3 regions of the Paenibacillus sp. FSL L8-0333 genome follow, and region 3 is predicted to be linked to each of the others. Evidence: predicted binding sites of a transcription regulator. Region 3 holds the regulator's gene; each other region holds the start of a gene.
What was found. Region 3 encodes NrdR, which represses ribonucleotide reductase genes. Its sites were predicted from a motif close to AACACNATATATNGTGTT; they were not measured.
Positions count from the first base shown of each region.

Region 1: the regulator NrdR is predicted to act here: its motif matches at 6,590-6,607, upstream of NYE72_RS10850 (adenosylcobalamin-dependent ribonucleoside-diphosphate reductase).
Region 2: the regulator NrdR is predicted to act here: its motif matches at 2,484-2,501, upstream of nrdI (class Ib ribonucleoside-diphosphate reductase assembly flavoprotein NrdI).

Region 1 is NZ_CP150186.1:2,462,206-2,473,250, forward strand. It holds gene NYE72_RS10815 (glycerol dehydrogenase) at 1-237, shown strand, start outside; gene NYE72_RS10820 (divergent polysaccharide deacetylase family protein) at 343-1,203, shown strand; gene NYE72_RS10825 (N-acetylmuramoyl-L-alanine amidase) at 1,190-1,942, opposite strand; gene NYE72_RS10830 (YqzE family protein) at 2,126-2,314, shown strand; gene NYE72_RS10835 (hypothetical protein) at 2,390-3,412, opposite strand; gene NYE72_RS10840 (YqhG family protein) at 3,569-4,633, opposite strand; gene NYE72_RS10845 (SNF2-related protein) at 4,630-6,375, opposite strand; gene NYE72_RS10850 (adenosylcobalamin-dependent ribonucleoside-diphosphate reductase) at 6,762-9,419, shown strand; gene NYE72_RS10855 (hypothetical protein) at 10,221-11,045, shown strand, end outside.
Region 2 is NZ_CP150186.1:1,551,239-1,562,283, forward strand. It holds gene nrdE (class 1b ribonucleoside-diphosphate reductase subunit alpha) at 1-2,050, opposite strand, end outside; gene nrdI (class Ib ribonucleoside-diphosphate reductase assembly flavoprotein NrdI) at 2,037-2,396, opposite strand; gene NYE72_RS06855 (helix-turn-helix domain-containing protein) at 2,801-4,450, opposite strand; gene NYE72_RS06860 (sensor histidine kinase) at 4,481-6,304, opposite strand; gene NYE72_RS06865 (sugar ABC transporter substrate-binding protein) at 6,532-7,875, shown strand; gene NYE72_RS06870 (sugar ABC transporter permease) at 7,974-8,912, shown strand; gene NYE72_RS06875 (carbohydrate ABC transporter permease) at 8,928-9,767, shown strand; gene NYE72_RS06880 (S-layer homology domain-containing protein) at 9,917-11,045, shown strand, end outside.
Region 3 is NZ_CP150186.1:2,150,902-2,161,946, reverse strand. It holds gene NYE72_RS09340 (SDR family NAD(P)-dependent oxidoreductase) at 1-403, opposite strand, end outside; gene NYE72_RS09335 (MarR family transcriptional regulator) at 572-1,030, shown strand; tRNA gene NYE72_RS09330 (tRNA-Lys) at 1,321-1,393, opposite strand; partial or broken gene NYE72_RS09325 (ATP-binding protein) at 1,521-5,760, opposite strand; gene NYE72_RS09320 (restriction endonuclease) at 5,893-6,603, opposite strand; gene NYE72_RS09315 (zinc ribbon domain-containing protein) at 7,019-7,594, opposite strand; gene NYE72_RS09310 (hypothetical protein) at 7,972-8,652, opposite strand; tRNA gene NYE72_RS09305 (tRNA-Lys) at 8,819-8,891, opposite strand; tRNA gene NYE72_RS09300 (tRNA-Ala) at 8,902-8,977, opposite strand; gene nrdR (transcriptional regulator NrdR) at 9,229-9,705, opposite strand; gene NYE72_RS09290 (alpha/beta-type small acid-soluble spore protein) at 9,870-10,088, shown strand; gene NYE72_RS09285 (lytic transglycosylase domain-containing protein) at 10,173-10,736, opposite strand; gene coaE (dephospho-CoA kinase) at 10,733-11,045, opposite strand, start outside.

The DNA.
Region 1 (11,045 bases), 310 kb from region 3:
CTTGTACTGGAGAAAGCACCATATGAAGAGATTGATCAGGTGATTGATTTCTGCAAAAAAATCGGCCTTCCCGTTACTCTCAAAGATCTTGGGATTACCAATAAGGATATCGATCAGTTGATGACTGTAGCTGAAGCTAGCTGTTCTAAGGATAGCCCCATCTGGAATATGCCAATTGAAATTCAAGCACTGGATGTGCTGGAAGCTATTCTTGCCGCAGACGCACGGGGACAATAGAAAAAACTCGACTGTAAATTATTGCGAACCTTCCTCGTACATATTTAACCTTCGTGAACCAAACAATGAGAACAATTGTTTAAGACGAAGGAGGCGTTCCTCTTGATGAAGGACAGTCGAAGTTTCAAACGTTATTTACTGATTTGGATTGCTGTTGCTGCTCTAATGGTTACTTTAATCGGTTCCGTGGTACCGTCTGTTTCAGCTGCCGAGTCCAGAGACAACCCTACAAACACACCAAGTGAAGAGAAGGCATCTCGACGTAATAAGGTCGTAATTATTATTGACGATTTCGGCAATGACATGAAGGGGACGGATGAAATGTTTTCACTGCCGATTAAGCTTACGGTGGCGGTCATGCCCTTTTTGCCTACATCTGTGAAGGATGCCACACGCGCGCATGAACGCGGAGATGATGTTCTTCTCCACTTACCGATGGAGCCGCGCCAAGGTAATCCTAAATGGCTTGGACCAGGAGCTGTACTGGCCAAGATGTCTGATGAGGAAGTCCGTCAAAAAGTAGAGGCAGCACTCGATAATGTGCCTTATGCTATCGGCATAAACAACCACATGGGCTCTAAGATTACCGGGGACGAACGGATTATGGGTGTGATCTTATCCGTGTGCAAAGAGCGGGGATTGTTTTTTGTGGACAGTAAAACCAACTACCGTTCTGTTGCTGGCAATATGGCTTATCGAATGGGGCTGCCGCGTGTAGAGAATCATATCTTTTTGGATGATACACACACAGCCAATCATGTCCTGAAACAAATGGGCCTCGTAAATAACCTGGCGAAGGATCAACGATTCTGCGTAACCATTGGTCATGTTGGTGTATATGGAAAAGAAACCGCCGCAGGCATCCGCAGCGGTGTTGAGCAAATAAAAGATGATGTTGAATTTATAGGCATTTCTGATCTAGTCAAAAACGAAATGAACTGGAACTCGAATCCTACACTTCCATAAGATAAGCTACTATGCCGCCAGCAATCGCTTCTGCAATTTCTTGTTGCCCTTTAGGGGTGCATAGCTTTTCGCGATCTGTCGGACTGCTTACAAAACCCGCCTCAACAATTACAGTTGTGGCGGTTATTTTGTTGAGTAAATAAAAGGGCTTACCCGGTCTTGTCTCAGCACGGATATTATAGAGACTGTTTAATTGTTGCTGAATGGTCTGGGCAAGGATAAAGCTGCGGCCTTCTTGGCGATATAATACAAGCGGACCATGTTTGGAAGGAGAAGGTGCCCAGTTAACATGGATGCTGACCACTACGGTAGCTGGTAATGTCTCAGCCAGTTCTTTACGCTGGGCAAGATCGCGCAGATGTCGGGATTTACTGCGCAGCCAGCGGTTCTCATCACTTGGGGCATAATCTCCATTACGATTTAAGGCAACATCAAATCCATCACTGCGCAGCAGCAGAAATAATCGGCGTGAGATATCTAATGTAATATCCTTCTCAAGAATGTTGCCGTAGGAAGTACCTCCGTCGATCCCCCCATGTCCTGCATCAATTAAGATCATACGGTGGCCGTGGCTTAAGAGATGCTGACGTTCATCATTCACTACGGGTTTGGATGGAGTTGCAGAAGCATATGCACTCCCCACAAACAGCATTAGAAGTCCAACTGTAGTTAAAGTAATACGTAAGCCGCATATTGCAGCTGCTGTCTTGGAATAAGCTTTATTTCTCCCATTGTTCAAATGAACTCCTCCTTGCATGTGAATAACCTCGTGCCCTAGATTCTTTGTTAGATTGTGCTTTAATAGGTAAACCTATTCGAACAATCCGGGACAAGAGTTTAGATATATGCTCGCTGGTGCACACTAAGAGCATGGAACGACGCTGGTTATCTTAATTCACTTATAATGTAGGAGGTGTTACAAATGGCTTCCGGCGGCGATGAGCTTGTAAAGTATATCACTGAGAAGGTAGTTGTTTATATCGAGGATCCGCGTGCCATTCATGCTCGAAGAGCGGCTACTAAGCAGCCGTGGTCACAGAAATGGTTCGGTATGCTTCCGCTTGGTTGGTCGATCTGGCGAAGCAAATGGAGCCACAGTGATAAGGATTGAATATCACAAATAACAAATAACAAATAACCTTCCAGTGCCTAATCGAGGGTGGCAGCAGAAGGTTATTTATTATGTTTATTTATAGATATTTTTGTCGGGCAGCTTGTGCAGTGTTCCGATAGCCTGCAAGGCAGTGAGTGGCAAATACCGTCTTCCTTCTAGCCCTGATGCTGCGTAAACGGTAGGCATGTTGTTTATTGCTTGTGTTTTATTCGAAGCAGGCAACCAGTTTTGATAACCTGTAATCATAAAAGGGGCCCCTACGATATCATTTCGGCCAGCGGCTTGATAAGCGATACTTTCCTTGGGACGAATCAGTGCGGCGATATTGTCACCGCCTACAGCAAGCAGTTTTGGGGAGGTCAACCACATGATATCTTTATAAGGATCATCTGTTCCCCCGCTTTGATAGGCAGAAAGCGGCGACAGGTCAGTAGTTAAGTTAGTGATTACATCCGTTTCTGTCTGCTGCCCTTTAAGCACTTCTTCCGCTTTACTGAGCGTCCATGGTAAAACTTGGGGTACGGAAGCATTGATAAAAATCGTCTTATCGTCAATGGAGATTTTCCATACGGGTAGAAGTGGTGCATATAAGGCTGTAAGTTTTATTTTGCCTGTAAAAGATGAAGGTATAAGTCCTTCCTGCACCAAAAATTGGCGCAGTTCTAATAAACTATAGGGGAGACCGTAAGTGCCAGCTCCATATTCGCTAAGCATATAACCACCTTGATCCGTAGCGGAAATGATCATGTAACCGATCCGCTGTTCACCTTTCATAACGTTGACAAGCCAGCTATGAGTACCTGGACCCAGAGGATAATATTCTATTCCTGCGTCCTTCCAGGCTGTAAATGGAGCTTCTGCTGCGAGCTTGTTCAGTGTACTCTTGGCGAATTCTTGGACCGTACCGGGTGAAGGTAAGATATCCATCTGCAGTACAGGTATCAAATCCTGTGAGACTGAATCAACTACACTTACTCTGGAAGCGGCAAGCGCAGAAGAGGAACCGGAGCTCGTTGTGATGAGTCCGATGCATAGAAGCAGGAGGAAGCAGCTTTGACCTGCAAGAAGCAGCCTCCGCCGTACACTTATTTTCATGGCGTCGTTCACCTTTCTTTGTTATGAAATATCAGAAAGTATAAGCTTCCTTTTTATTGTAGAGGACAAGCTATAAAAAGGCTGTTGCTTGCTGTCGCGCCGGAAGGCGGAAGTTCTCTTGTTTTTTTGCCTGCTTTTAGCGAGTAGGGTCGCATTCTATAGGCTCCGCAGATGAAACAGTCCATAGGTTACCGCAGAAACTGCGATTTGCGGCTCATATTGCCAAATGGTCTCTTGGCGACGACGGTTATACTGTTCTTGTGTCGCTAGGCGTTTTTCTTCATCAGGCTCCTTCAACAGCTCTCCATAATAGACATCAATGATGTCCAGCTCAACCCTTAGCCGCTCACGCGCCTGTTCTGCCCAAGTATAGTCCAGTTCGGCTAGCTGAGCGGTTAGATGAGTTTCCAATAGTTCGGTAGCGGCTGCTACTGTCATTTCATAAGGCTGGATATGCACATTTTCCGGCAAGCGTGGCATCATCTCTTTTGTGGAAACTTTTGCATTAAAGTCATCAATGATGGTTCCCTTTGTTAGGGAGATGCCAAGATAATGGAGTTCTTCACGTTTCAAATCGCAGCTCATCTCCACTTTATAGCAGACACTAAGCCATGGTTCGTAAGCGGCAGAGAACAGCGTATTTCGCTGCCTGCTGCCCGGGTCCTCAAATAAATAAAGGCATTTCCCTTCGTCCCTAGCGGCGTTCCAAATTTGTTGCAATCGCTTGCTTCCGTAAATAATATCCTCTCTTCGGATCATCCCGGGTCCAATTCGTGGGAGTGCCGGCACAATGCCGAAGTAGCGGGCTAGGATACTTTCCTCCGGGTCAGTAGATGGAGCATTCACTGCTTCTGAGCCCGGGGAGGCGGATTCGAGTAAGTCAGCGCTGGCCTCTGCATCGTTTGTTACACCTGTAGTTAGGCTTCCGGTGACAACTTGATTCAAAATGCCAGCACTACGATTTGCAATGGGGGGAACCTCTACAGCAGCTTGACTGTCGTATTTTTCCGGATCAAAAACAAAGGTGAAAGAAAGGGTCTCAGGATCTACACCTGTGCGCTCCACGAATCCCCAATAATACGGCCGGTCGGTGAGCATTTTGTCAGCTCTAGGTGATAATTTCACAGTTACGTGAAGGGGCGAAGCCTCAATGATGGAGCATTCAGTGGCTTCAAGATAGTCCATCACATGCTTGCGTACTTCCTGTGCGGTGAGGGTCATGTCGCAGTCCCACTTTCTTTTTTAATACCCTGTGTCAATTCACTGAGGGATTCACCAATATGGTCCAGCTCATGCCGCAATTCTTCGTCGGAGCGGGATTCGAGCATGATTTTGTATAAACTCTTCTCCAGCGATTCCTTCTTTTCAAAACGTTCCAGGATTACATCCAGCCCGCCAATCACCATTTCAAACATATTGATTTTCTCATGCAGCAGATGCAGGATATGTTCTTCAATCGTGCCTTGAGTAGACAAGTTGTAGATCACTACGTCATTTTCTTGCCCTAACCGGTGGACACGGCCGATACGCTGCTCCACGCGCATGGGATTCCAGGGCAGGTCAAAGTTGATCATATGGTGGCAAAATTGCAGGTTTATCCCTTCTCCGCCGGCTTCCGTAGCAATCATAACTTGAGCCCGGCCGCGGAAAAGATCCATCATCCAATCTTTTTTGCCACGGTTCATTCCGCCGGAATAAGAGACACACATCAGCCCATGTTCACGGAAATACTGCAGTAAATATTCTTGAGTTGCGCGATATTCCGTGAAGACGATGACCTTTTCATTCATTTCTTGAATGAGTGCTAAGGTTGTTTCAGCTTTAGTGTTTGTTTTAACAGTACGGAGGGTTTGTAGTAGCTCCATCATCCGGTCTCTTTTTGGTGAATCCGTAGGCAGCTTTTTGATCAAATTAACTAAAGTGATAAAAACGGCATCCCGGCTGCTGCACACCTCACGTTGAAGGGTTACCAGAGAAAGCATGCTGCTAAGATTGCCGCCGGATTCCTGATACTGGTCTTTGACAAAGGAAGTAACACTGTTATACAAATCTTTCTCTTCTTGGGAGAGAACTAAGGGAATATTACGGACTTTTCGTTTCGTGAAATTAACTGGACCTTCACCACGGCGATTGCGGATCATGACCTTCGAAAGCTCGTCCCGCAGTTGACCTTCATTCTTGGGCTGGCGTTTATCAACCACGAAATTCGAGGAAAAATCGCCCTGATTTCCAAGTTGCCCCGGCTTCAGTATAGTGATCAGATTAAAGAGTTCGCCCAGATCATTCTGAACGGGAGTCGCGGTGAGCAGCAGGCAATATTTTTTGCGTAATTGCTGTACAAATAGATAATTGGTCGATTTTTTATTCTTCAGCTTGTGAGCTTCATCAATGATCAACATATCGTATTCATTTTCCAGCAGGATTTCCTTATGCGGATCGCGTTTTGCGGTATCCATCGATGCGACGACTATGGCGTTACCCCAGGAATAGGCTTTTTTCTGAGCGACAGCAGTGATGCCGAATTTCGCATTCAGCTCACGAACCCATTGCAATACTAGAGAAGCAGGTACGAGAATAAGCACTTTGGAGACAAGACCGCGTACGAGATATTCTTTGAGCACCAGTCCTGCTTCAATGGTCTTGCCCAGTCCAACCTCATCTGCAAGAATTGCGCGGCCTGACATTTCGAACAGAACCTTATGCGCTGTATCCAGCTGATGGGGAAGAGGGGACAAGCCGGATAAATGCTTCATACATTGCAGCTCATCGAAGCTCGTTACTAGACCTGTTTCTTCTCCTTGTACGGCAAGCTTGGACAAACGGTAGTCTCCCCAAGGGCCGCCCTTTTCCAATTTGAGCTCCAGATCTTGCAACCAATTCCGGTCAAAAGAAAGAGGAACAGGCAGTATCGGCGCGGGTGTTCCCCCTTGCTGGGGTAGAGAATTACGGAATAATTGCGTCATAATGCAGCCTCCTCAAGCTCGGATTTATATCACCATTCGTAAGAGTAGTATGCTCGTAAACGAGAGAATTCATAACCTCCTATTTTTCACGATAGCCTTTAAAAAAGAGAGCAAGAGCGAGAAAAAGCAGCAACGTTAGCGATAATTCGGCAACTTGACTCTATTTTCGAATAAGACCTTCGATACAATATGTGGTATAGTTTAAAAGCTGACGCACACAATATATTGTGACAAAAGCTTGAATATGTATTTTTTATAGAGTGCTTAGCTGGTATTTGTTATTGACAAGATGAGCTTCCTACATACACCTGTTAAGCAGCGGAGGATGGTAAGGGAGTTTTTGTTGTGGGCCCATACCTTGGACCGGAAACTGATATCTACTACACATGCGGGAGGTTTTTTTATTGAGTAAAGTGGAACGTAAGCAACGCCTTGAAGGGCTAAGTGAAAAAATATTTTTGGATCGTTATGCTTGGAAGGATGCAGACAGCAACAATGCTAAAGTAGGCGACGTTGTATTGGTGCTGACCAAAGATGATCCGAAGTTTCCAACTAAGGAAGTCGGAGAAATTGTGGAGCGCAGTGGTCGAATTGTAACTGTAAAGACACGCAGTGGCGAGCTTGTGAAATCGGATGTTGAAAAGTTGACCCTTAATATAGAAAAAACTCCTGAGGAAATGTGGGACCGTCTATCCACAGCGATGGCTTCTGTAGAGAAGACACCTGAGCTTCAAGCAGAATGGGCAGGCAAATTCCGTTCAATCCTGGATGATTGGAAGCTTGTACCGGGTGGACGTATTGCGGCTGGTGCAGGTGCTAGTGAAGAATTAACATTGTTCAACTGTTATGTGATTCCCTCTCCAAAAGACAGCCGTGGCGGCATCATGCAGACATTGTCTGAAATGACGGAGATTATGGCCCGTGGTGGCGGGGTGGGCATTAACCTGTCTTCATTGCGTCCTCGTCGTGCGATTGTTAGAGGGGTTAATGGTTCATCCAGTGGTTCCGTATCTTGGGGCGGTTTGTTTAGTTATACTACGGGGCTTATTGAGCAAGGCGGCAGCCGTCGTGGTGCGCTCATGCTAATGATTAATGACTGGCATCCCGATGTTGAGGACTTCATTACCGTGAAGCAAACGATGGGCCAAGTCACTAATGCTAACCTTTCGGTATGTGTGAGCAATGGTTTTATGAAGGCTGTAAAAGAAGATCTGGACTGGGATCTCGTATTCCCGGATACAACCGATCCTGAATATAACGAAATGTGGGATGGCGATCTCGACAAGTGGAAAGCTGCCGGCAAAAACGTTATCCATTATCGCACCGTAAAAGCGCGTGACGTGTGGCGTACGATCATTGAATCGGCATGGAAATCCGCTGAGCCGGGCGTCGTATTCATGGAATACTATAACCAGATGTCTAATAGCTGGTATTTCAACCCGATTATTTGTACGAATCCGTGTGGAGAGCAAGGACTGCCAGGCTGGGGAGTCTGCAATCTGTCTGCGGTGAACCTGTCCAAGTTCTACGATGAGAAAAATCATGATGTAGATTGGGAAGATCTTGCGACTACAACCCGTTATTCGGTCCGTTTTCTGGACAATGTAATTGATAAAACACCTTATCATTTCCCGGAAAATGAAGCGAATCAGAAAAAGGAACGCCGCGTGGGTCTCGGAACCATGGGATTGGCGGAGCTGATGATTAAATTGAACATCCGTTACGGCAGCCCGGAATCGTTGGAGTTTCTGGACAAGCTATACGGCTTTATGGCTCGTGAAGCCTACCTTGCTTCGGCAGAAATTGCTGGAGAGAAGGGTTCCTTCCTAGCTTTTGATACTGAGAAATATCTAATGAGCGGCTTTATGAAAAATATAGTCGAAGCGTATCCAGAGGTTGGCGAAGCGATTCGTGAACATGGTATGCGTAACGTTACAGTGATTACACAAGCACCTACAGGTAGTACAGGTACAATGGTAGGTACTTCTACGGGAATTGAGCCTTATTTTGCCTTTAAATATTTCCGTCAAAGTCGTCTTGGCTATGATGAACAGTTTGTTCCAATCGCTCAAGAGTGGCTGGAAGCTCATCCGGGTGAAGAGCTACCGGACTACTTTGTAACTTCGATGGATCTGTCAGCTAAAGATCATATCCGTGCGCAAGCAGCGATCCAACGCTGGGTAGATAGCTCTATTTCCAAAACAGCGAACTGCCCGTCTGACTTTACGGTTGAGGAGACGGCAGAGCTATATGAAATGGCCTTTGATCTAGGTTGTAAGGGTGTTACGATCTACCGCGATGGAAGCCGTGACGTTCAAGTCCTGGAAACCACGAAGAAGGAAGACAAAAAAGAAGCCGCTCCGGTTGCGGCAGAAGAAGCTACAACTACTGTAGAAGCGAGTACAAGTGTTGTAGCAGCAAGTCCAGCGCCTCAAGTGACTACAAAAGAGGCGGATAAACAATACAAAAAACGTCCGCAGGTTCTGCGCGGCGCTACCTATAAAATCAACACACCATTTGGGATGGCATATATTACGATCAATGACCTTGATGGAATACCGGCTGAAATCTTCCTGAATGTAGGTAAAGCGGGTTCTGACGTCTTTGCTATGGCTGAAGCATTAGGCCGTGTCTGCTCCTTGTTCCTCCGTTACGGAGATCATGGTGAGAAAGTGGAGCTGTTGATTAAACATCTGAAAGGCATTGGCGGATCAGGTGCTATCGGCTTCGGCGCGAACCGGGTTGAATCCATTGCTGACGCTGTAGCTAAGGCACTGGAATCACATGTGCTGAACAATGCTCATGATGATCATGTACCTGCTCCGATTGCGGCAACTTTGGAGCTGGAGGATTTCAATGAAGCATTAAATGCGGAGTTGAAATCGAGCGTTCCGTCAGCTACGGAAGATGGACATGGTGGTCATCATGGACATAACCATGCTACGGCTTCCCGTGACCTTTGCCCATCCTGCGGCAGCGCCTCGCTGATTAATATTGAGGGCTGTAAGACTTGTGGCAATTGCGGGTATAGTCGTTGTGGGTAAACGTTAGAGCCAATAAGTGTTTTATGGGAAATGTGATTTTTCATTTTAAATGAGATAATGAGAAACATACATCAAACTGCATATTAACTCATTGGAGGGGATGACATGTTTGTTATCAACCTCCTTTGTTTTAAATAAGCGAATAAAGCTCTATTGGGAAGCGGGGTGTCGTAAGTTAAGGTTACTCATTCGACCGAAGCCATTTTTAGACGAGAGTTTATCTGGGTACATTACTTGATTATTTGAAAGGAAAATTATGAATCGATGATTATCTTTTTTTAAAAAAGCTTCTTTGTATGGTAAAAGTTTAATGTATTCACCGTATAAGCTTGATGTGAAGCAATTAGAAAATTTAGCTGAACTTACGAATGTTGATGTCCAAATATTTTTAATTGTATATCCCCAATCTTTGATACAACTGTTTAAAGAAGATCCCTCCAATACAGGTACGCAATCCACACAACAAAAATAAAAATATGTCTGAAGTGCTTGAACGAAAACGGATATCATAAAAAAATATGGAATCTATCTCTTGTAACTACTTGTCCATTTTATGATTGTTTGCTGGTTGATATTTGTCCGAATTGCAACCAATTCTTAAGGATATATGGTGATAAGCTAAATGGTTTTACTTGGGGCGAACCGTTACATGTATAGGGTGCTGAAAACCGAATGTAACAAACTAACGAAAAATCATAAAGGTATTAGAAGAACTAATCAAGTTCTGTTTATCCGCATTTACCTAGCTCCCCCCATTTGAATGTTTCATATTATAATGCATTCGAGTTGTAGGAGGATCTAATGAAAAGAAAAATTGCAAAACGCAAAATATCCAGAAGGCTAAGTAAGCCGTTAGTTCATCCAAGAGTTGCTCCTAAAAGAGTATTTCGTCAAGCATTTGATCGTGAGAATATATTAGGACTTTTAGAGCTCTGCAAAACTAATTGGCTGGGATTTACAGAGGCTAGTAATAATAATATATATTTCATTAAAGTTGATCAGGTAACGAGTACCTCCATTATTGGGTTAAGAGTATGGGAAGAACCTGGATGGAGGAAAGGTCGCAAAGAATATGTTACAGTCCCATTCACAGAAATCGGAGGACTCGTTGGATGCAGAGACGGTACCTTGCCCTATCCAGGGGGGGTGGTTATAGTTTGTATTAGTGGTCGTGGAGGGGGTGTTACTGGTCCTAACGGTATGACGAAACTACGAGATACTTTGCGTTCTAAACTTACATCAACTCATAAAGGTATAAACCCAAATAACATTTTTCATATTAGTTGGAATAAAAATAATGATTCCAATCCTTTAGGCACACCTCTTATTAGTGATATATTAAAAGCTATCAAATTAAGAACTAGAAATATCACACCAAGCTATCTTGCTATTATTGGCCACTCTTATGGAGGGTGGGCAGCTTCTATGTTATCAAGAGTTACTTCGCCTCCAAATTTTGTGGCACTTATTGATCCAGTGTATGGTTCAACCAATACAATGACATCAAGTGATACACCAAGAGGAAAAATAATTAAAAATTGGTACCAAAAATTTGGTATTACTGCTGGTGAACCTTGTACTGGTATTGGAAGAATTAAATGTTCTCCTGCTAGAGATGGAGTAGCA
Region 2 (11,045 bases), 600 kb from region 3:
GCTTTTTGGTCCGGGTGTAATACAGCGACTTCAAGCCTTTATGCGCCGCATACAGGTAGGAGCGGGCCAGTTCTCTGGTGGAAACATCACTGTTAACATGCAGAACGGTCGAGATACCTTGGTCGATATGGGGCTGAATTTCCGCGATCAGATCGATTACCTTGAACTGGTCCATCTGGTAAGCCGATTTATAGAAAAACACATTGTCCGGCCGCAGGTACGGCATCGGATAATAAGTAGTTGAATTAGCATAAGTCCGAGTCTCAATCTGCTCAACAATCGGCATAACGCTTGAAGTGGCGTTTTGGATATAGGAAATGCTGGCCGTTGGCGCAATCGCCAAACGGTAAGCATGGTATAGGCCATTTGCTTTTACCGCATCCCGCAATTGTTCCCAGTCAGCTGGGGATGGGATATAAATATCTCCGAATAACTCTTGTACCCTTGGGGTAACCGGACGGTAATCGGTAGTCAGGTAACGCTCAAAATAAGCTCCCGTAGCATAATCAGAAGCCTCAAATCCATGGAAAGATCGGCCCGTCGCGGCAGCGATTTCCATGCTTTTCTCCAGCGAGTGGAAATTCATGGTCATAAAGAAGGTCCGGGCAAAATCGCGGGCCTGCTCGCTTTCATAAGCAATGTTGTTCTTAGCCAGATAGCCGTGCAGATTCATGACGCCAAGACCGACAGAGTGCATTTCCTTGTTTGCTTTGGCTACGCCTGGGGCATTGGAAATACTGGTCATATCGCTAACAGCGGTCAGGGCGATCATGCCCTCATGTACGGATTCACGGATTTTGCCATGTTCCATCACGTTAACAATGTTCAAGGAAGCCAGATTGCAGCTTACATCGCGGCGGATTGTACTCTCCTGTCCGTAGTCGGCAATCTCTGAGGTCTCCTGCAGCTGGAAGATTTCAGTACAAAGGTTGGACATTTTGATCTGTCCGACGTTTTTCAGGGCATGGGCCGCATTGGCATTGCTCTTGTTCATGATATATGGATAGCCAGATTCCAGCTGGATCATGGCAATTTTGGTCAGCATATCCCGTGCGCTCATAGCTTTCTTCTTTTTGACACGTGGATCGGCCAGCAGCTTATCATACATGTCATCCAGATCCATATCGTCGAGATGCGTTCCGTAGGCTTTGTACACACTGTAAGGAGCAAATACATGCAGCGCTTCATTGTCCTTCGCCAGCTTATAAAAGCGGTTCGGAATAATCAGGCCGATGGACAGGGTTTTGAGTCTTGTTTTTTCGTCGGCGTTGATCTTCTTGCTGTCGAGGAATTCCAGAACGTCCCAGCCAAAAATGTTGTAATAGGCTGCTCCTGATCCTTTACGCTGACCCATCTGATCTGCATAGGAGAAGCCGTCTTCCATCAGCTTGAGTACAGGTATAATTCCCTTCGCAGCATCCTCAACACCCTTGATAGTTTCACCACGGGAGCGTAGCTTGGATAGGTTGACGGCCACACCGCCACCGATCTTCGACAACTGCATGCAGGTATTCAGCACATAGTTGATGGAATTGAGCGAGTCGTCCATTTCGATTAGGAAGCAGGAGACGAGCTCACCACGCCGGCTCTTACCGGCATTTAAGAAGGTTGGGGTCGCAGGTTGTAGGCGCTGTTCCATCATCGAACGGGCAAGTACCCCGGCAGTATCGGCGTTGCCGCGTCCCAGGTGAAGGGCGACTGCCGCCACACGGTCCGGGTAATGCTCCAGATATTGTTTGCGGTCATTGGTTTTTACAGCGTAATCCGTGTAGAACTTCGAAGCTGCCATATAAGATGGAAAACTGAAGTTGTAGGCGTGGGTAATCTGGTAGACTTCTTCAATCTCCGCCGTGCTGTACTGTTCGTAAAAATTCTCGTAGAAATCCTGTTCAATCATATAATCAACCTTGGCTTTTGTATTCGCAAAAGCCAGACTCCGGCGCTCTACATCCCGCATAAATTCGGCTACTGCCTCAAGATCTTTGTCTAACTGAAAGAAGCCACTTTCGTCTCTCTTCATCAACATGTTGTTTAATTCAATATGCCGCAACCCGGCTCACCTCCTGTTTAATCCGTTCTACATCGCCAAATGTACCCGATAACTCAAATTTACCGATAACGGGCACGTTATACCGATCTGCAATCAAGTCCGCGCTGTGCGCGAACAGCTCGCCCCAGTTCTTATTGCCGCTGGCGGCGATGCCTTTCAGATTGGCATTATTGTTCTTCAAGAAAGTAGACACCTTTTCTGGAATCTGTCCAAAGCCGGTGGTATATGTAATAAGCACATAGGGCTCGTCAATCGTCATATGCTCCTCAATCTGCACAGCCGGCAACTTAAGTTTGCTGATGAAGCGTCTGACATTTCCTGTTTTTGAATCATACGCGACTAGCATGGTGTCTGTCCCCCTGTAAATATTAAAAACTATTGAAAATAGTATGAAAACTGAATGGATAAGCTTTAAATACTGAAAAATTGTATCTATACTATATTTAGTGTGCGTTGTTTATTTTAATTACTATATGTTGAAAAGTCAATATGGGAACAGCCGTCTTAATAGCTGGGAAAGTGTCTCGTAAGCGGTTTTTTGGCAGGCTTTTAGGGCAGAAAGACCGGAGTATTAGTATTTTGCTAGTTTAAAAATAAAAATAAAAAAATTTGCAGGAGTAAGGGTGATACTTTGGGATGCTGCTGAGGGTGATGGCAAGCCAATAAATCTGCAAGGAACAGAGCCTGCTCCTTGCAGATTTATTGGCTTTATTTTTGCGAAGTGGGGTTATTCTTAATAATCTCTTGATCTCAAGAACGGTTGTTTACTCCGAGGCTTCGGTCAGGCGGTGAATCTGCTTTAAGTTGCTGCATGTATTCTCTGGGGGAAATTCCGGTTACCTTTTTGAAGACCTTGCTGAAATAGAAGGCACTCTCATATCCCAGCTTCTGTGAGATTTCGTAGATGCGACCTTCCCCGCGTGCCATCATTTCTTTGGCTGTCGTGATTTTGATCTCCGTGATATATTCCACATAGTTGACCTTGGCAACCTTGGAGAAAAGGTGGCTCAGATAGTTGGGACTGAAATTGAAGACATCCGCCACTTGATTGAGCGAGAGCTTAGTTCCGAGATTTCGTTTAATATACTCTTGGACATTTTTGACGAGCTGCTCCTTGTAGCTTTGTCTGCGGGTAGAGAGGATGTCCGAGCAACCGTCCCTGAACTGGATCAGCCAGCCGGCGATCTCTTCAATCGTATGCATCTGGTAGATAGCCCGGTAGCCCTCCGGTTCATTTTCGAAAATTTGCTCCACAATATTCTCACCGTCTGCAAGTAGTGAAGTGGCCATATACAGAATGTTGCAGGCGGCATCAGTGGCGGGAACCAGCAGGTCGGCCCGGCCGTCGAAGATTTCGATCATTTTGGAGATAATGGCGTATAAAGCTTGGGTATCCATTTCTTCAAAAGCACGGCGGATCTCTGTACGCAATTCGGAGAAATCAAACAACAGATGATCCTGCTCCAGCGACTCTCCTTCGGCAAAAAACACAAACGACTGTGCTTTAACCGCAGCAGGAAGCGCTTTTCGCGCAGCGAGGTAGCTTTCCCGCAGCAAATAAGGATCCTCGACCGCAAAGCCGATCGCGCCGATGATCCTTACATTGAAGTAGTTATGGAGTATGGAGGCCATATGGGTCAATAGCATTTCAATCTCAGGCATCCATTGCCGTGAATCCGTCCCGTTGACGGGCAGGGTTACAGCAAAATTGCGCAAGTCCAGACTGGTCACATAACAAGGTCTTATGGAAGTAAGCGTATCTTTGGCCATTTGGACGGTACTTGAGCACAGAGCAACCATTTTATCGCCGCGGGGCGGGACACTGTCTGGTCCCAAAATACGGCAAGTGCAGACTAGATAAGCAGGTTCCTTGAGCTCAAGGTTTAAATCATCTCTCTGCAGAAGGTACTGGTTTTTATTTGCGAATAAGTTATTGAACAGGCGGATGAAAAATTTATCGCGTTGGGCTTGTAGATTGCCTCTATGAGCAAGCATGGGATAGCTGTCTAGGGTTTGAAAAGCCTCCAATTGGGAAATTGCTTTCCGAATGGAGGCATCAAGTGCCTCTGGTGTCAGTTCCAGCTTCACTAGATAATCTGTGGCTTGCACTTCAATCGCTCCACGTGCGTATTCGAATTCCTCGTAGCTTGTTAAGATGATAAACAGCGGAAGCCGGCCGTGTTTTTTGCGTACCGCATTGGCAACTTCTAAGCCGCTTTTAATTGGCATTTTTATATCGCTGATTACAATGTCAGGACGGAGGGTGTCAATCATTTCTTCCTCTTGAGCCCCGTTGTGTGCAATGCCGACAATTTCTATATTATATTGCTCCCACTTCAGCATGGACTGCAAGCCGATACAGACCAGCGCCTCGTCATCAGCGATTAACAACTTGATCAATTCCATCACATCCTTGCTTGGTATGCTACTCTATTCCTTTTGCAGGAACGGCAGAAGAATCTTCATCCGGGTATATTGGCCCGACTCACTCTCAATCGAAAGACCGTAATTATCCCCAAATGCCAGGCGCAAACGTTCATTTACGCTGCGGAGTCCAATATTCTCGGGCATTTCTTTGCTTCCGTCACCTGGATTCGACAGAATCGTGGAGATTTCTTCTTCCTTCATCCCTACACCGTTGTCTTCAATCGTAACTAGAATATCGGCGAATCCACTTTTTGCCACCTTAATGAGAATTTCTCCTCTGCCTTTGGGCTCAATGCCATGGAAGATGGCGTTCTCGACCAGGGGCTGGAGCGTGAATCGTGGAATTAGGCCGGTTAGCAGTTCCTCGTTGTCAATCTCCTTTACCATAGAGACCGTACTGCCATAGCGGTATTTCTGAATCAGAAAATAATCATCCAGCAGGCTCAGCTCATCCTTCAGGGGCATCAGTCTACGGTTGTCTTTGGCGATGCTGCGCAGCAGTCTAGATAGTGAAGTGGTCATTTCTGCGATGCCGGTAGCATTCTGAATTGTAGCCATCCATTTGATCGAATTCAGTGTGTTGTACAGGAAATGGGGATTGATCTGACTCTGCAGCATCCGGTATTCCAGCTCCTGCTTCTGTTTCTCGTCAGCGAGCCGGCTGTCCATAAGCGCTACGATATCTTGGGACAGGCGGTTAATACCCCGTCCGACATCGCCAAGCTCGCTGTTCCATTCGATATTGCGGTCCAGCAGGAAATTGCCCTGGGCGATCTTATCAATCCGCTTCTTCAGTTTTTCCACCGGAAGACTGATGGTACGGGTCAGATACAGCGTAATGATAGCGCTTAAGACAATAACCAGGAGACAGACGCCGAGCATAACCAGAATCCATATATTTGTCTTGGGAGCGAACAGGTCATTGGATAAAGTCTGTGACAGAATGACTCCGCTGCGTACGGGATAAGATACCACGATATGGCTCTCTTTCTCGTCCGCCAGCTTGACCATGGACAGCTCGGTTTGCGGACCGACAGGTTTATCATTGGTATAGGCCACCGGTTCATACGGCTCTGCAATGGCGATGACCTGATCGCCGATGAGCTGATAATGATGATTGCCGAGCGTCAGCAGCAGCCGGGAATTCTTCGGCAGGGAGTACCCTTTCAGCTTGTCGGTAATAACAGTTGTATTCGCTAACAGGTACACTGTTCCAACGCGGGAAGCTCCTTTGCCGTAAATAGGAAAAACAAAAGGAATTCCGTTCGTGTTGGAGAGCGGGTCCTTGATCACCCGGTCCCATTTCTCCTCGGCATCGTTGCTAAGGCCGGTAATTTGACCGATATTGTGTATGGTAAGCGGAACAGAGGTGCCGGTTTTATCCACCTGCAGAAACTTTCCGTTGCTATCCGTAACAATCAGACGGCGGGCATAGCTGTTGGAGCGGTTGTTCAGGAAGTCCTGCTGCATCGAGTTGAATACATTAACTGCTTCCTTAGAGCTAGCCTTAGGTGAGCTGAAGTAGTCTGTGATCAGGGTATTAGTAGAAGAGTTAGTGCTGCAGGTCATCGCCAGCGATGACAGATCAATCAAATCCTGTTCAATAATATGAGATACCAGCTGCAGATTGAACTCGGTCGCCTGGATGGTTGTTTTACGCTGATAATAAGTAATTAATTCATAGCTAAAAAAAGACAGCAGCGACGCTATCAGCAGTGCGAATACGGCCATGAGCAGAATAATGCGACTTTTAATGGTGGATTTTCTTACCGTATTTAACACTCCTCTACAAAATGTGAAAACATATAAAGCGTTTTCATATACCATAGCATATTCCTGCGTTCCGATACAGGGGGAGGTACATAAGCTGAATATTTTACATGTTTTAGATAGAAAATTACAGGTTTGAACCCGAGCAGGGAAGAAGAGCACAGAAAAGTGAATGAACTTTGTTTGATAATGCATGCCATTCTTGCGGAAAAAGCTATAAACTTTGAACTAAGCTCAGAAGAGCCGATCGTAGTTACACAATCAGAAGAAAAGGGGATATTTAAATGAAACTGAAAAGATTCTATGGCATAACCCTCGCCACAGTATTCTCCATGAGTCTGCTGGCTGGATGTTCTGGTAATAACAACAACGAAGGTGCTGCTGCAACGACAGCTCCAGCAACGGGGAATTCTGCAAACGCTTCCGCTGAACCGAGCCAGGAGCCTGTGACTTTGAAATGGGCCTTGTGGGATTGGGAAGCTACCGCTTACTACAAGCCACTGATCGATGCCTACAAAGCTGAGCATCCGAATGTAACGATCGAATATGTCGATCTGGGGTCGACGGACTATATGACCATGTTAAGCACACAACTGTCCGGTGGCGCAGATCTGGACGTACTTACAATTAAAGATATTCCGGGCTACTCGAACCTTGTGAAACAGAATCACCTGGAGCCGCTTAAAAGCTTTATGAGTGGCAACGCTATTGATCCTTCGGTATATGGAGGTACTGTAGAACAAATCGAAGTGAACGATGAGGTGTATGCGCTTCCTTTTCGCAGCGATTTCTGGATTCTCTACTACAATAAAGATTTGTTCGACAAAGCAGGAGTGGAATATCCAAGCAATGATATGACATTCGAGCAATATGATGAGTTGGCCAGAAAAATGACTTCTGGCAGCGGTTCTGAAAAAGTGTACGGAGCTCACTACCATACTTGGCGTAGTGCGGTTCAACTGTTCGGTATTCTGGACGGCAAGAACACTGTTGTTGACGGAAACTACGATTTCTTGAAGCCAACCTATGAGCGGATCCTGAAAGAACAGGAAGACGGCATCGTAATGGATTACGCCACACTGAAGACTTCAAGCACGCACTATTCTGGCGTATTCTACAATAATTCCGTTGCTACTATGAACATGGGCAGCTGGTTTATCGCTACACAGATTGAGAAAGTGAAGAGCGGCGAGTCCCAATCGGCTAACTGGGGCATTGCGAAATACCCTCATCCGGATGGTGTGGAAGCCGGTACAACCCTGGGTACAATTACTTCTCTGGCTGTAAATCAGAAATCCAAACATAAAGAAGCAGCACTTGATTTCATGAAATTCGTGACTGGTGAAGAAGGCGCTAAAGTTATTGCTTCCACCGGAACCATTCCAGCGATTAAGAATGATGAAGTTATCAATTCCATTACTTCCATCGAGGGCTTCCCTGCGGATGAGAACAGCAAAGCGGCACTGACTACTGTTAAGACTTATCTGGAAATGCCTATGCATGAAAAGAGCGCGGACATCGAAGTTATTTTGAATGAAGCGCATGACAATATTATGACTAAAAATGCTTCGATTGACGAAGGTTTGGATGATATGAATGCTCGCGTACAGCAGCTCTTGAATAATTAACCTTAAGAGAGCCGGTTCTAAGGGCGGGTGAAAGCCCGCCTTTTATATTAAAGCGTATAGATTTGTGGGGAAGTTTTAGAAGGTTTGGAGGAGAAAGAATGCAGAACGAAACCATATTGGGTACAAAAAAGATCCCTAAACGTCATTTGTCAAAAGGTGTCCGGGAAAACCTGGTAGCTTACAGCTTCATTGCGCCGAACTTTATCGGATTTGCCCTGTTTACGCTGGTACCTATGTTTTTTGCCTTTATCCTTGCTTTTGTGAAATGGGACGGGGCCAATCCAATGAAGTTTATCGGGCTGGACAATTTCACCCGGCTGATCAGAGATACAACATTTCACAAAGCATTATGGAATACCATTGTTTACACTATTGGCGTAGTACCGTTCACCATGATTGTCGCGCTGGCGCTGGCGATTCTGCTTAATCAGAAGATAATGGCCCGCAATTTCATGAGAACCGTATTCTTTTTCCCTTATGTAGCATCCCTGGTAGCCGTTGCTGCCGTATGGAACTTTATCTTCAGTCCTACGATGGGTCCGATCAACAATATCCTGCATACCCTTACCGGTATCCCGCTGGAGGATCTTCCCCGCTGGGCGGCGGATAAACACTGGGCGATGTTCACAGTAATACTGTTCACAGTGTGGAAAAACATGGGTTATTACATGGTTATTTACTTGGCAGGTCTGCAGGGCATCAACCCTGAATTGTATGAGGCTGCTGAACTTGATGGTGCGGGCGCGTGGAGAAGATTCCGCAATGTGACGGTCCCTCAACTGGCGCCTACCTCTTTCTTTGTTCTGATGATTCTAGTCATCAATTCGTTCAAAGTCTACGATATCTTTATCAACCTATTTGCCGGCGCCGATAACCAGTTGAATGATTCTACAAGGGTTATGGTGTATCAAATCTACAATACGGCGTTCCGCTCGCTTGATTACGGATATGCCAGCGCCATGGCCATTGTATTGTTTCTGCTGGTACTTGGCATCACCATCGTCCAGTTCCGCGGCGAGAAGAAATACGGACAATAGGAGGATTCAAAAGATATGGTTGGTAAAAGTAAAGGACTTAGAATCAGCCTTATGGTTCTTGTGTATATTTTGTTGTTTGCGACAGTACTGGCGATGCTGGTTCCGTATATATGGATGTTGTCTTCTTCACTCAAGATGAACAAAGATGTGTTTTCCTTCCCAATGCAGTGGATTCCACAGAATCCGCGCTGGGAGAATTTCGCGGATATCTGGACACGCATTCCGCTGGGCCGTTTTATTTACAATACGGCGAAATTATCGATTATCGTAACGATTCTACAACTACTGACTTCCAGCTTTGCTGCGTATGCGTTTTCCAAACTGCATTTCCGGGGGAAAAACATTCTATTCCTTGGATATATTGCAACAATTGCGATCCCTTGGCAGGCTTACATGGTGCCGCAATTTATCCTGATGCGTTACATGGGGCTTAACAACACGCATTTGGCAATCATACTGCTGCAGGCATTCTCGGCATTTGGAGTATTTCTGATGCGCCAGTTCTATCAAGGTGTTCCGGATGAATTATGCGAGGCTGCCCGTATTGACGGCTTGAGCGAATATGGAATTTGGGCGCGAATCATGCTGCCGTTGTCCAAGCCAGCATTGTCTACATTGACGATCTTCACCTTTGTCGCCACCTGGAATGACTTCCTGGGGCCAATGATTTATCTGACGGATACGAAACTCAAGACCATCCAAATTGGACTAAGAATGTTCATCTCGCAATATTCCGCCGAATATGGCCTGATTATGGCCGCAAGTGTGGTTTCCATTATTCCGGTTGTAATTGTTTTTCTGGCTCTGCAAAAGTACTTTGTACAAGGTGTTGCAGCATCGGGCATTAAGGGCTAGAACCGTATTTCACCTGGCAGTTGCATTTTTTATAGGCTGCCAGGTTTTTTATAAGTCAAAGGGGTCTGTATAAATCTAGTGATTATTCGTTTAACAACGAAATGAATACGCTTTCTTTTATTGATTTACAATCAAAGGAGGAGAAGAGAATGAACAGAAGGCACTTTCGTAAAAGGTTTTTCTCAATAACGATGACTACTGCGCTCGTAGTTGGGATGTTTCCGGCATTCACTCTGTCTGCAGCCTCTGCTGCTACCGTAAATTCTATCTACGCTGCCGCCCATATGGGGGCGACAACAATTGCAGATACTACTCTGCCATCCAGCATTGATATCGGAGGCCAGAGCACAGCAGTGAACTGGAATATTGGTGCAGATACCTTTGCCGTGCCATACGATGCCGTGACCGTCAGCGGTACAGCGAACGGGGGGCCGGTCGTTGCCAGTGTGGAAGTTATTCCGCCCGCAAGTAATCCGTTGGTTTACTTTGTGGATAGCGGCAGAGGGGGCGATTCCGTAGGCAACGGGCCTACTTCCTCGCCGCTGTACGAAGCGGTTCGCACGCTGAGCGGCAGCGATTTGCTCAACCAGTCCCCCGACCAGAAGTATATCAGCGGTACGGCGGACTGGGGATTTGATGATTCCGTAAACAAGGTTAAGAATTCCAAAGACGGGGGACTTACCGATCCAGCTACTGATCCGTCCCTATGGACTGTCGGACTTCGTGCCGACCCTGCCAGCAATCATATCGTGTATAAATTAAAAGCGCTTGAAGCTGGAACCTATACGCTCAGCAGCGGTTTCCATGATTGGTATGGCAGCCGCTCCCGTGTAATACGTCCTCAGATCGAGTATAAGGATGCTAGCGGGGCAACCAAGACGATCTTGTTTGACCAGTTCAACACTAATGTGACTAAGCTAATTTCAGGCGAATTCACCATTCCTGGAGACATTGACGTTAGTAGTCCAATGACGTTGACTTACGCCTATGTTGCTGACGAAAAACCTATTTTGAGCTGGTTCGCCGTTGCCAAGGGCGGAATCAAGAAACAGATCGAAGAAGCTACACAGAGCGCAGCTTCTATGGTCAAGGTTCTGCTTGACGGCAACGATATCCAAGCTGACAATGTCAACGGCCTCACATTTAAGGGATTTGGCGTACTAAGCGCTAACAGCACCAGTGCGCTTTTGCTGGACTATAAGTCAGAGCATCCAGAGGCTTATGCAGAAATGCTACAGATCTTGTTCGGTGGAGAACATCCGCTCATGACGCATGTGA
Region 3 (11,045 bases):
TTTTTGCATTTCCTGCTGCTCTCAAAGAACGTTCTAAAGTATGCGTCAATAACCAAGGTGCAAAATAGTTCACAGCCATCATTTCTGAGAATCCATCTGCAGTTATCCGCTGTTCAAACCCATGAAGCCCTGCATTATTTATTAACACATCTATCTTCGGAAAAACATTAGATATTTCTTGTCCTAACCTAGTGACATCCTTCATTGAGGATAGATCTCCGTAAAAAAAACTAATTTCGGCTGCTGGTACGCTCTCCTTTATCATTTTTCCAGTTGCTTCTGAACGCGTATTACTCCTTGCAGTCAGAACAAGATGGGCACCCTGCTTTGCCATTTCAAGTGCAACGAGTTGTCCCAAACCGCTTGTAGCTCCAGTAATTACAATAATCGGCTTTGTCATCATCTACATTCTCCTTTATATAAGGAATTCATCAGGGGCAATTTCATTTTGACAGCGTATTGTCCAAATCATATAATTGATATATATCAACTATATGACGATGGTTGATATATGTCAACTTTATAGATGTATAAAGACTTTTGAAAAATACTAGGTTAGGTGGTTAAAACAATGAATGCCGAGCGTAAAGACACGTTGAGAGGGCAATTAGAACTGAAGCTAGGTGGACAAATTAGTGCCCTTATTAGCGCTTCGCATGCCCTAAATGTCAGAACTGCTGCCGCTTTCGATTCATCTGTACAACCTGCTGCTTTCCATATAGTCCGTTGGCTGTACTCCTATGGTCCAACAAGTGCCTCTGTATTGGCAGAATCTACGGCTATGGATCGTAGTTCAGTCAGCCGTCTCATCAAGCAACTCGAGAATTTGGGTTATATCAAAAGGGAAGACTCCCCTAACGATCGTCGAGCTATACTTCTTACTCTCACTGATCTTGGACGACAAAAAACCTTTGACGCGTTACAGGATAAGGAGTTCATATTTTATGAGCGCATAGCCCAATGGGATAATCAACAGCTTGAAACCTTTATCGAAATGCTTCAGGAGTTTAATGGATTTAATGATAATTAATAAATGGAAACAAAAAAAGAAACAGCATCTTGCTGTTTCTTTAGATATGGATTGTCTGTAATTGGAGTCAGCAATTGTCACTGATGTTCATGTTCGGCATGTTCATTATTGCATTGCTCAACTACCTCAAAAAGAAATAGACCGCCCTCTCGCAAAGGAATGCGGTCTATTTCCTGACTAAACTTCCGAAGCCGCTTTTATCTACCCAAACTATACCACGATCAAAACCAAATAAAAAGTCACTCTTCCCCAAACAGCAAAGAAACGGCATTTCTGCCGTTTCTTTAAGATGGACTCTCAGGGGCTCGAACCCTGGACAAATAGATTAAGAGTCTACTGCTCTACCAACTGAGCTAAGAGTCCATATGATGTTTGGTGGAGCCAAGGGGGATCGAACCCCTGACCTCATCGCTGCCAGCGATGCGCTCTGGCGTGATGGTCAGGAGCACTGCCCTATAGAAATTGCAATATAAAGGTTTTTATCTAGTAATCAAAATCTATCTTTCATTTCAAATTCTTTATATTGATCTATAATGATGTGTGTCATATCAGTACCATTATCAGTCCAACATATGAACCATTCTTCTTTTCTACTGCGCTCAGACATCTTCTCCATATAAAAATCCCATACCACTGTTAGATCGTTTTCTCTTAAATATTTTTCTAAATAGTCAGCTCTAAATAACAAATTACTTTCATATCCCATATACTGAGAATCAAAGGCAACTAAATTATTCTCACTATCTTTCCAGATTCCCTCAGAAATTTGAAATAACATAAAAAACTTAACTAAATTAGCATTTGGTAAAAGGTAACTACATGAAGTTCTTTCTCCAGAAGCAGGATTGATATTTGTCTCCCACAGATATTCCCATATTGCATCTTCACAATCGATATCTTCAAATTCATTTTCAAAAAACATATCAGAGAACGATGGATGCCAATAATGTTCAAATGCAAATACACTATACGCACTTGCCCAAGAAACACCTAAATTTCCTTTCTTTTCTGATTTCACAGCAATATATTTTTCTTTATCTGAATTAGATAAAAACACTGCCTTTGCCTTTATGCAAAATTCATCCTTATCAACAAAATTTTCACCATTATCTCTACTTTGGACAAGTAATTGGGCTAAAGATATATATTTATTACCTTCATACTCAATAAATATAAATTTATCAAGCTTATTAAACTCTTCTTTATTTTGCGCCCACATTTTATATGGTTCATATGGCAAATATGATTTAATTAAACTTTGCTTATTATTATCTATCGTTGGGTACTTTAATAAACTAGGATCAATGTTTCTTAGGAATGGATTCCATGGTCCATTGTATTTCTTGTAATATTCTTTCTTGATTCCGAGGAAATGATCTTCTTCTTTTAAAGTCTCTTCATTTTCTTCTGATACCAGTTCTATATCTTCTCCTGTTTGAGTTTTCAATATTTTATCCATGTATGAATATATTTTTTTATTTTGCAAATCCTTATATTTTTGATATTCAGGAGTATATAACTTTACTTCTTTGTATATAGGATAATTATCTGTTACTTTAGCTAATAACTCATACAATGCAATCCATTGATATTTTTTACCAATACGCTCTACTAGATTTTCATGTCTATTATATTCTCTAGAATTTCTATCATAATAACCATGTATTTTTTCATCATAACCATAGTCAATAACCCTCATTGTAGCAATATTGCTTAAATCTTGGTCATTAAATTGATTTCTCCAATCATATAATACACTCCCAAAAACATACCTTCCAAAATCTCCATAAGCTCCAGTTCCTCTTCCATATTCAGTTGTCATAGATCTAATAATCCGATCGAATCCACAAAATTGCTCTCCTGTTACTTGTTGCATTTCTTTTAACTTTTCATCTACGTCTTTTAATGTATATGTTTTTTCATACCAGTTACTCGAATATGGAGGATTAATCTTTTTATATTCTTCAAGTTCAATAATCCCTTTACTTCCAGCATATAAAATAATACCTCGAGCATAATCTCTAATTAGTACATTCGGATACACTTCATCTTGATCAAATATTTTAGAATAAATAACATCTATTATTTTCTCTAATTGTGGTATTTCATTTGTTCTTAGAATTGCACCATATGCACTTGCAAAAAGTCTTTCCAACACATATGGATCATTAATATCAATAAACCTATTGATATCCTTTAAAATAATCGATGGTTCATTCATATATAGTTTTACTAGAGCCGCGGTAGAAGTATCTCTTAATTTACGGTCTGTACATGTAAAGAGCCAAATTATGGTCAAAGACAGCAACTCAAAATTCTCATACTTAAAGTGTTGAAAGCTTAAGTTTTGATTTAGAATGATCTCTACCAGTCGCGTAGGCACTTCTGGATTATTATTTATAGATATAGTCCAACTTCCATCCCTTATAGACATTGCTAAAGGATAAATGTTACCATGTAAAAATTCTGCATTTAATGGTGATTCTATAGTATAAGACTGTTTTAACAAATTTTCATAGACTAAACTTTGTAAATCTATATTTCCTTGTATCAGACATAAATCAATCCAGTGGAAAGTTCTTTCATTTATATTTTGCACATTTCTCCATGGGATTCCTCGAATAAAGGATTCTGCTAGATCAAAAGTAATTAACTTACTATCTACTAAATCTAGCCATTCTAATTTTAATTTTTCCGGAACAACTATCGAGAGACTCTCATAAACTCCATAATAAAATGGATTATCAGATGACAATATTTCCTCAAAGAGCTTTTTATCTTGCTGATATCTTTCTAATAAAGCTAGGGATATATATATATCTGCAAACCTTTCATAAGTAAAATATACGAAACTTTTACCACTATAGCCTGAATTAATTGTTAAAATATTTTCCTCTTCTAACCCTAAGATTAATTCTCGGTAACCCTTCGTAAAGGGACTTGCTACACTATCTAATACTTTATAAAGTTGCTTTATTTCAATATAATGACTTTCACTTTCAATAAACTTTAAAGCAATTTCTTTTAAAATATTATCAACTAGATTTAATGAGTTTGAATATGGAAATCTTTGATCAAGTGATAACCTACTATTAACATTTTCTATATATTTTACTAATACCTCGACTATACTCCAACCTTTATATCCTACATATTCTTCTTGAATTGCTTCACAATATATTTGTAAGAATAAAGGATTATAGCACTCATTTTCTAAAGAAGGGAATGTTACCGGATTTATCCTATAGTAATTAAAAAAAGGCTCTAAAGCTTCCAAACTTAAATTCTTAAATCCCCTGTGTTCTAATTTATGTAAAGGAAATTCTTCTGCAATATTTTCAGGTAAAACGCTTCTTAAATAGTTACTTCTAACAGATAAGACCACAGCAATATTGTCAAATTCTTTAATGCTATTTTAAAAAATTCAGCAAATAATTTGTCCAAAAGTATTTACCTGCTCCCTCATTTAAAGCATCTATAAAAATTACAGTTCTCTTATTTTTCTTATTCGCTCTATCATTAAATTCTTTTAGAAATGACTCTTTAGAACCTTTGTAATCAATCAAATTAAATATTTGTTCAAAAGGATTATCATATGCATTTAAATGCTGACCTAAAAATAAAAAAACACTATGACCTTCTTCTTGTAATCTTTTAGCATTATCCGCCAATAAATGCGATTTACCTATTCCTGCATCTCCATATATCAATAAATATGGCTCATTAATTAATTCAGGTCTTACCATGTCTATATAATCTTTTAATTCTCTTTCATACTTATTTATTGTGGTGATTGGATTCATTATTTCTTCTCTAAAGCTTTTATTATCATCTTCAAATAGCTTATATCTGACCCCTTTAACTTTTGCCATAAAACCATTCATCTCTTCTGAAAGACATTTCAAATTACTGTCTAGATAGAATTCTTTGTTTTTGCAATCACTCATTTTTAAATATTTTAAAACTTTTTCAATAAAATTCATATCACATCCTAAATATTCTCTATATTCATTTAAAACTTCATTCAGATTCACAATACTCGTTTGCAGTTTAAATAATAAATTTTCAAAATTTTGATAAACCTGGTTTTTACTTGCCAACGAATCAAATATCGCGTTAAAATCCGTTTCTACATTCGCTTCTGAATTATATCTTTTACCTAAATCTAATATATTTCTATCTAATTTATTCCCTAAATATTCATCAGTGTATCTTTCTAAATAAGCTCTTTCTTTTATTTCTAGTAAATTTTTCTCAAAGTATTCTTGTAAACTGTGATTACTTTCCACAACACTATTTTGAATATTAGATAAGATACTCATTTCATTTGATTTGAAGCTTTTATCTCTATACTCCTTAAGATGTATAATCAAATCACTAAGATATTGATTTACAACAGGATGATTTTCTATTACTTTTAGATCCACAGATATTCTATAATTGTTTATCTCATCGATTGCTAATTTTGTTAATTGTTGTACAAATGCCTCTTTAGTAACAGAGCTATAAGTAGCTCCAAATACATAGTTAAATATCAAAAGCCCATTCTTTTCATCATTTAAAAACTGTTGAAATGTATTTGAATCAACAAATGAATCTTCGTATTCTTTTTGAAAGTCTTTTATCTTATTAAGTTTCCATTTAATCTTGAATTTATTTATAAATGTTGTACTTATTAATAGCGCTATTTTCCCAATTAAAGGTTTAACTATAAATAAAATATTCACTATTTCCTATTCTCCTCTTAATGAAAGACTTATCACTTAATAATGAAAAGTATCTCTATTCTAATTAATTTATAAATACAGTTTTTTGAATTACAAATTTAAAAATAATTAGAGAATAACATTCTTAAAACCCTATCAAGATGGATTAGTAGTTGTTCTTTTTCCATTATCATTCTTCCATCTCTTCAACCTATCATCCAACGACAGCCCATTAATCAACTTAATATTCAGCTTATCCGCAGCCTCTTTCGCCGCCTTCGTGAAATTACTAGTCGTCACAATCCAAGCATCATAACAGCCATGTACCTGCTTACCGGCTTTAAGCCGTAACACAATATCATTTCCAACATCCTGCTTCCAACGCTTGCACTGCACAGCAATTTTATACCCCTCTTTGCCTTTGAGGATTAAATCCACTTCATGATCACCTGATCCGCCGACTCGTTGTACGGTATAGCCTTGATCTATGTAATACAGCTCCATTAAACGCTCAAAATCCGTACCAGACAATGTCCTTACGTCTGCTTTCAGAATCTGTGCATCCGTCAGTTTTTTGGTAGAAGCCTTAGTCGATGTACTACGAACACTAGCCTTGGTCCTTGCTACGCTACTCTGTTTTGTATTATTCGTTCCAGATACTCTTCTTACTTTCTTAGACTTACGCCGCTTACGAGTCCACATACCTCCGAAGATTTCCCCGAGAATGACCGAACCTAATAGAATTCCTAAAAAGAAACCCCAGTGCAACCCCGGAATGCTAAAGTAAATCGCTAAACCTCCAAGGATAAACAGTCCTCTTACTACATATGCTACTTGCCTGCCTTCTGCATAATACGTTTTAGCCATATAATATCCACCTCATGCTGTAATAGCTCCATTTAAAGGACTATCTACCTAGTCCATTCGACATTTCATTTGATTATTTTCTACATTTTGCTATTTTTCGGATCAAGTTTCTCTACTATATCATAAGTTTGGCTATATTTGGAATGACAAAAAGCCCCCATATAATACTGAGGACCTACTCTATTTCACAAAGATTTAATTAGCTTTGGAATTTAGTGAATGTTCTATAATTAATTCTGTTATATCTTAGTATGATGCGATAGTGCTTTACCTAAAACATTATCACCAGCATTCAAATCATTACCTTTTAGACTACTTGCACTTGCAGTCGCTAAAAACGAGCTAATGTTCAATTTCAACGTCAGTTCTACTGAATCTCGGTAAACCTTAACACTCTCAATGATCGTACTAAGCATCATTTTCTTTTTTGCAGTAGAGCTTTCTGAAATACCTCGCGCCAAACAGGAATATAGGTCTGGAGAGTCTGTATTTCAACTTGTTCTACCTTTCTAGCATTGAGCTCCTGCTCAAACATCTCTAGCTTTGCTAGTAAAAACGATACCTCACTCTCTTTCTTCTTAACCATCTCGTTTACCATCTCTCTATCTAGAGGACTTTTCCCCATGATGACTTTTAATACATCATCTTTGAAACTTGAAAGCTCCATTTTGGCTTTATCCGTCAGCTTTTGATGCTTTCGTAAAGCTTTTTCCTCGTCCCCAGAGTTTCTACTTTTTATCTGTTCTATTTGCTCTTTCAAGTCCAGCGTTTCTAGTTGATCCAGATAAGCATATATTTCATCTAGCACAATCCCTTCCAGACAGATCGGGGAATGGATTGTTTTACCACTACATTTCACCTTTTGAAGTGCCTTCCCTGAACAGCGATACTTAGCCTCACGCTTCACTATTTCCGTACCATCTTTACGAGTATACTTTTTTGTGTTCCAAGTTGTTGTTAGTGGATTTCCGCAATGACCACATCTCGCCATTCCAACTAACAGTAATGACCCCTTCGTATTTCTAAGTACACATTCGATGCCTTTCTTCTTTGTATTCTCGGGATTTCTCTTTTTGTGTATGGCTTGGACTCGTGCCCATTTAGCCTCATCTATAATAACCAGTTCTCATTGTGTTTCTTAGAGACAACTTCTTTATCAGTTCTTCTTTCGCAAACTATTTACCCTTTCCCTTTTCTTTTTCTTTTTCTTTAAGCATCTTGGCGATCAGATATTGTCCGTAACCTTCCTGAACTACTCAGTCGAACATTAATATTTTCTAATTCGGTTGTACGTTCTCATCTACACTAACCTCCAGTAGTTACTTCGTAACTTATGATTTTAGCTCGATTGCTAAGATCAGTTATATTTTATGATATCCTACGTCTATATCTACGTCTTTGGTTTTGAGGAAGTTCTTCATCCTTCATTAGATTATTTAATCTTGCAATAATAAAACCTATGACAACAAATTCAATTAATGTAGTCGTGAATATATGAAATACTTGCAAAAATCTCAAAATTCCAAAACTATTAACATTGTGCTGAAAATCTATAAATAACCCTGTTAAAGGAAGCGAATACTTAATAGAAAATGCATAAAACATAAAATCATATAACCCTAAACTTGAATTGACCTGAACTACTATAGACCATAAACTATAGAGCAACGAGAACATTACGTTAGGTAGAATCAAAAAAATACAAATCATTATTAACTGGATTGCAACATCGTAACTTTTACCCATTTTTGACCAAGGATTATCGGATCGAAGATATTTCACTCCTCTCGAACAAGCAAAATAAATAAGATAAATTATTATCATAGTAGCTTCAATCATTGAGAAAGTTAAAACAGTCCAACCCATAAATTCTCCAGACTTAGTAGAAATCCACGAGTTTTTTAAAACACCTATACTAGTTAAATAAAGACCAATTAATGAACTACAAAAAAACAAAATCTTCATTACGTCAATTTTCTTCAAACAAAACAAAACAATACCTGGAATTACCAAACCCAAAAATATAAGAAACCATGAAAAAATTAACATAACGAAACACCTTCCTTATCTTTCTATTATATTGAAACATAATACGCATACATTTGTGAAGGCGTTTCATTTAGTCATGTATATAAGTGCCCCGTAGTTTTTCATTAAAATTCACAAAAAAAAAAAAAAAAAAAAAAGAAACGGCATTTCTGCCGTTTCTTTAGGATGGACTCTCAGGGGCTCGAACCCTGGACAAATAGATTAAGAGTCTACTGCTCTACCAACTGAGCTAAGAGTCCATATGATGTTTGGTGGAGCCAAGGGGGATCGAACCCCTGACCTCATCGCTGCCAGCGATGCGCTCTCCCAGCTGAGCTATGGCCCCAAACTGAAATTTCAGATGTATGTAATCACACATTTTTAAATTTTAGTTTGGTCGTAATTGAGTTGTTCCGATAAACTCAAGCGTCGTAGGCGACTTCTATATAATATAAAAAATCGCCCTCTATGTCAACACTTTTTTTAAAATTCATTTTTCCACTCAAATTCCCCGCTGAGAACTTAGAGGAAACAAACCAGTAGAAGCACTCCTAGCAGACCCTAGGACTGGCTGTAACGCCCTAACTGGACAAAACCCTATAATCCCTCTAATTCTCCCGTACTCTTGGACAGCAGCCCCTTGAGTTCCTTCATGAACATATTAATATCCTTGAACTGGCGATATACGGACGCAAAACGAACGTAAGCCACTTCATCTACTGGGTAGAGCTGCTCCATCACGAATTCACCAATCTGTTGGCTTTCCACTTCAGCCACGGCGATGCCGCGCAAAGATTTCTCAACCTCGGACACGATCTTTTCTAGACGTTCCACAGAAACCGGCCGTTTCTCACAAGCACGGATAAGACCGCGGAGTATTTTATCACGACTGAATTCCTCACGGCTGCCGTCTTTTTTAATTACAATCAGTGGCGTCTCTTCAATCATTTCAAAAGTAGTGAAACGTTTGCTGCAACGCTCACATTCACGCCTACGACGGATTGACTTATTTTCATTCGCTGGTCGCGAGTCCAGCACTTTAGTATTTGTGTGATCGCAGTAAGGGCATTTCATAAGCTTCATCACTTCCTATTACATAATGGTATTGGTCCCGGAATGTTATAAATCCGGCTTTTGAACGGCTTTTTTATTATTTCCAGAAATCACCGTTTTTTTCTTGTAATGATAATGGCAAGTCCGGCACATAATACAGTTACCAACAGAGGAGGTGAACAGCAATGAGCCAAAGCAACAACTCCAATAACCTTGTAGCTCCAAATTCCCGCGGTGCCTTGGAACAACTTAAATACGAAGTTGCCCAAGAACTAGGAATCACGCTTTCCCCAGATGGTTACCAAGGCAATAAAACTTCTTATGAAAATGGTTCGATCGGTGGTTACATCACTAAACGTCTTGTAACCCTGGCAGAACAACAACTGGCAGGTCAATACAAATAACCTGACCAACATAAGCTTTTTGAAGAAGTATTAAACGACCTACAAGTCGTTTAATACTTCTTTTTATACATAACACGGCAGAAATTAAAATTCTTTGTAAATGTCCGTGTACTGATCATAGTAATAATTAACGCGCTGTACATAATGCCTGGTTTCACCAATGGGAATATCTTTAATGGTTGCATCTGTCCCATCCCAGATCCCTTCGTCCAACCAGCGTTGAACTTTTCCGGGTCCAGCATTATAGGCTGCGATAATTGCTGTACGTTTGCCTTCGAACTGACGGGATAAAGTTGAAAGATACCATGTACCCAGTTCAATATTAGCCGAAGGCTCATGCTTGAGTTCTTCCATAGATACGTTTGGAAGCTTGGCCTTTTCCAGCGCCCACTTCGCGGTATCCGGCATAAGCTGCATCAGCCCTAGTGCGCCTTTTTTGGATTCTCGTCCAGTTTTAAAGTTCGTTTCTACACGAATAATCGCGGTTACAAGAAACGGGTCTATCTCATAAGTGATGCTGTGCTTGCGAATCTCGTCTTTAAAATGGATGGGATAAAACCACGACATCCAGTTTGTACTCAGAAACAATATTGCCGTAAAACCAACAAATAGCAGAAGCAGTACTCTTTTTTTACGTAACCATTTCATGATAAACCCAGCCTGTCCCAAAAAACAGCAACCTGTTGCTCAGTGTACGCAAGATCGCCACTGTTGTCGATGATGTAGTCCGCTTTATTACGTTTCTGTTCAATATCCATCTGTGCATTCAATCGCGCTTCTGCTTCTTCTAAAGAGAGCCTGTTACGTTCCATTAATCGAGTAATTTGCACTTCACGGGGAACGTAGACTACTACAATCTCATGGAACAGGGTCTCAAGCCCTGATTCAAAAAGAAGCGGAATATCCACAATAATAAGCCGCTTCGGCTCTTCCTGCTCCATGCTGTACATACGATTT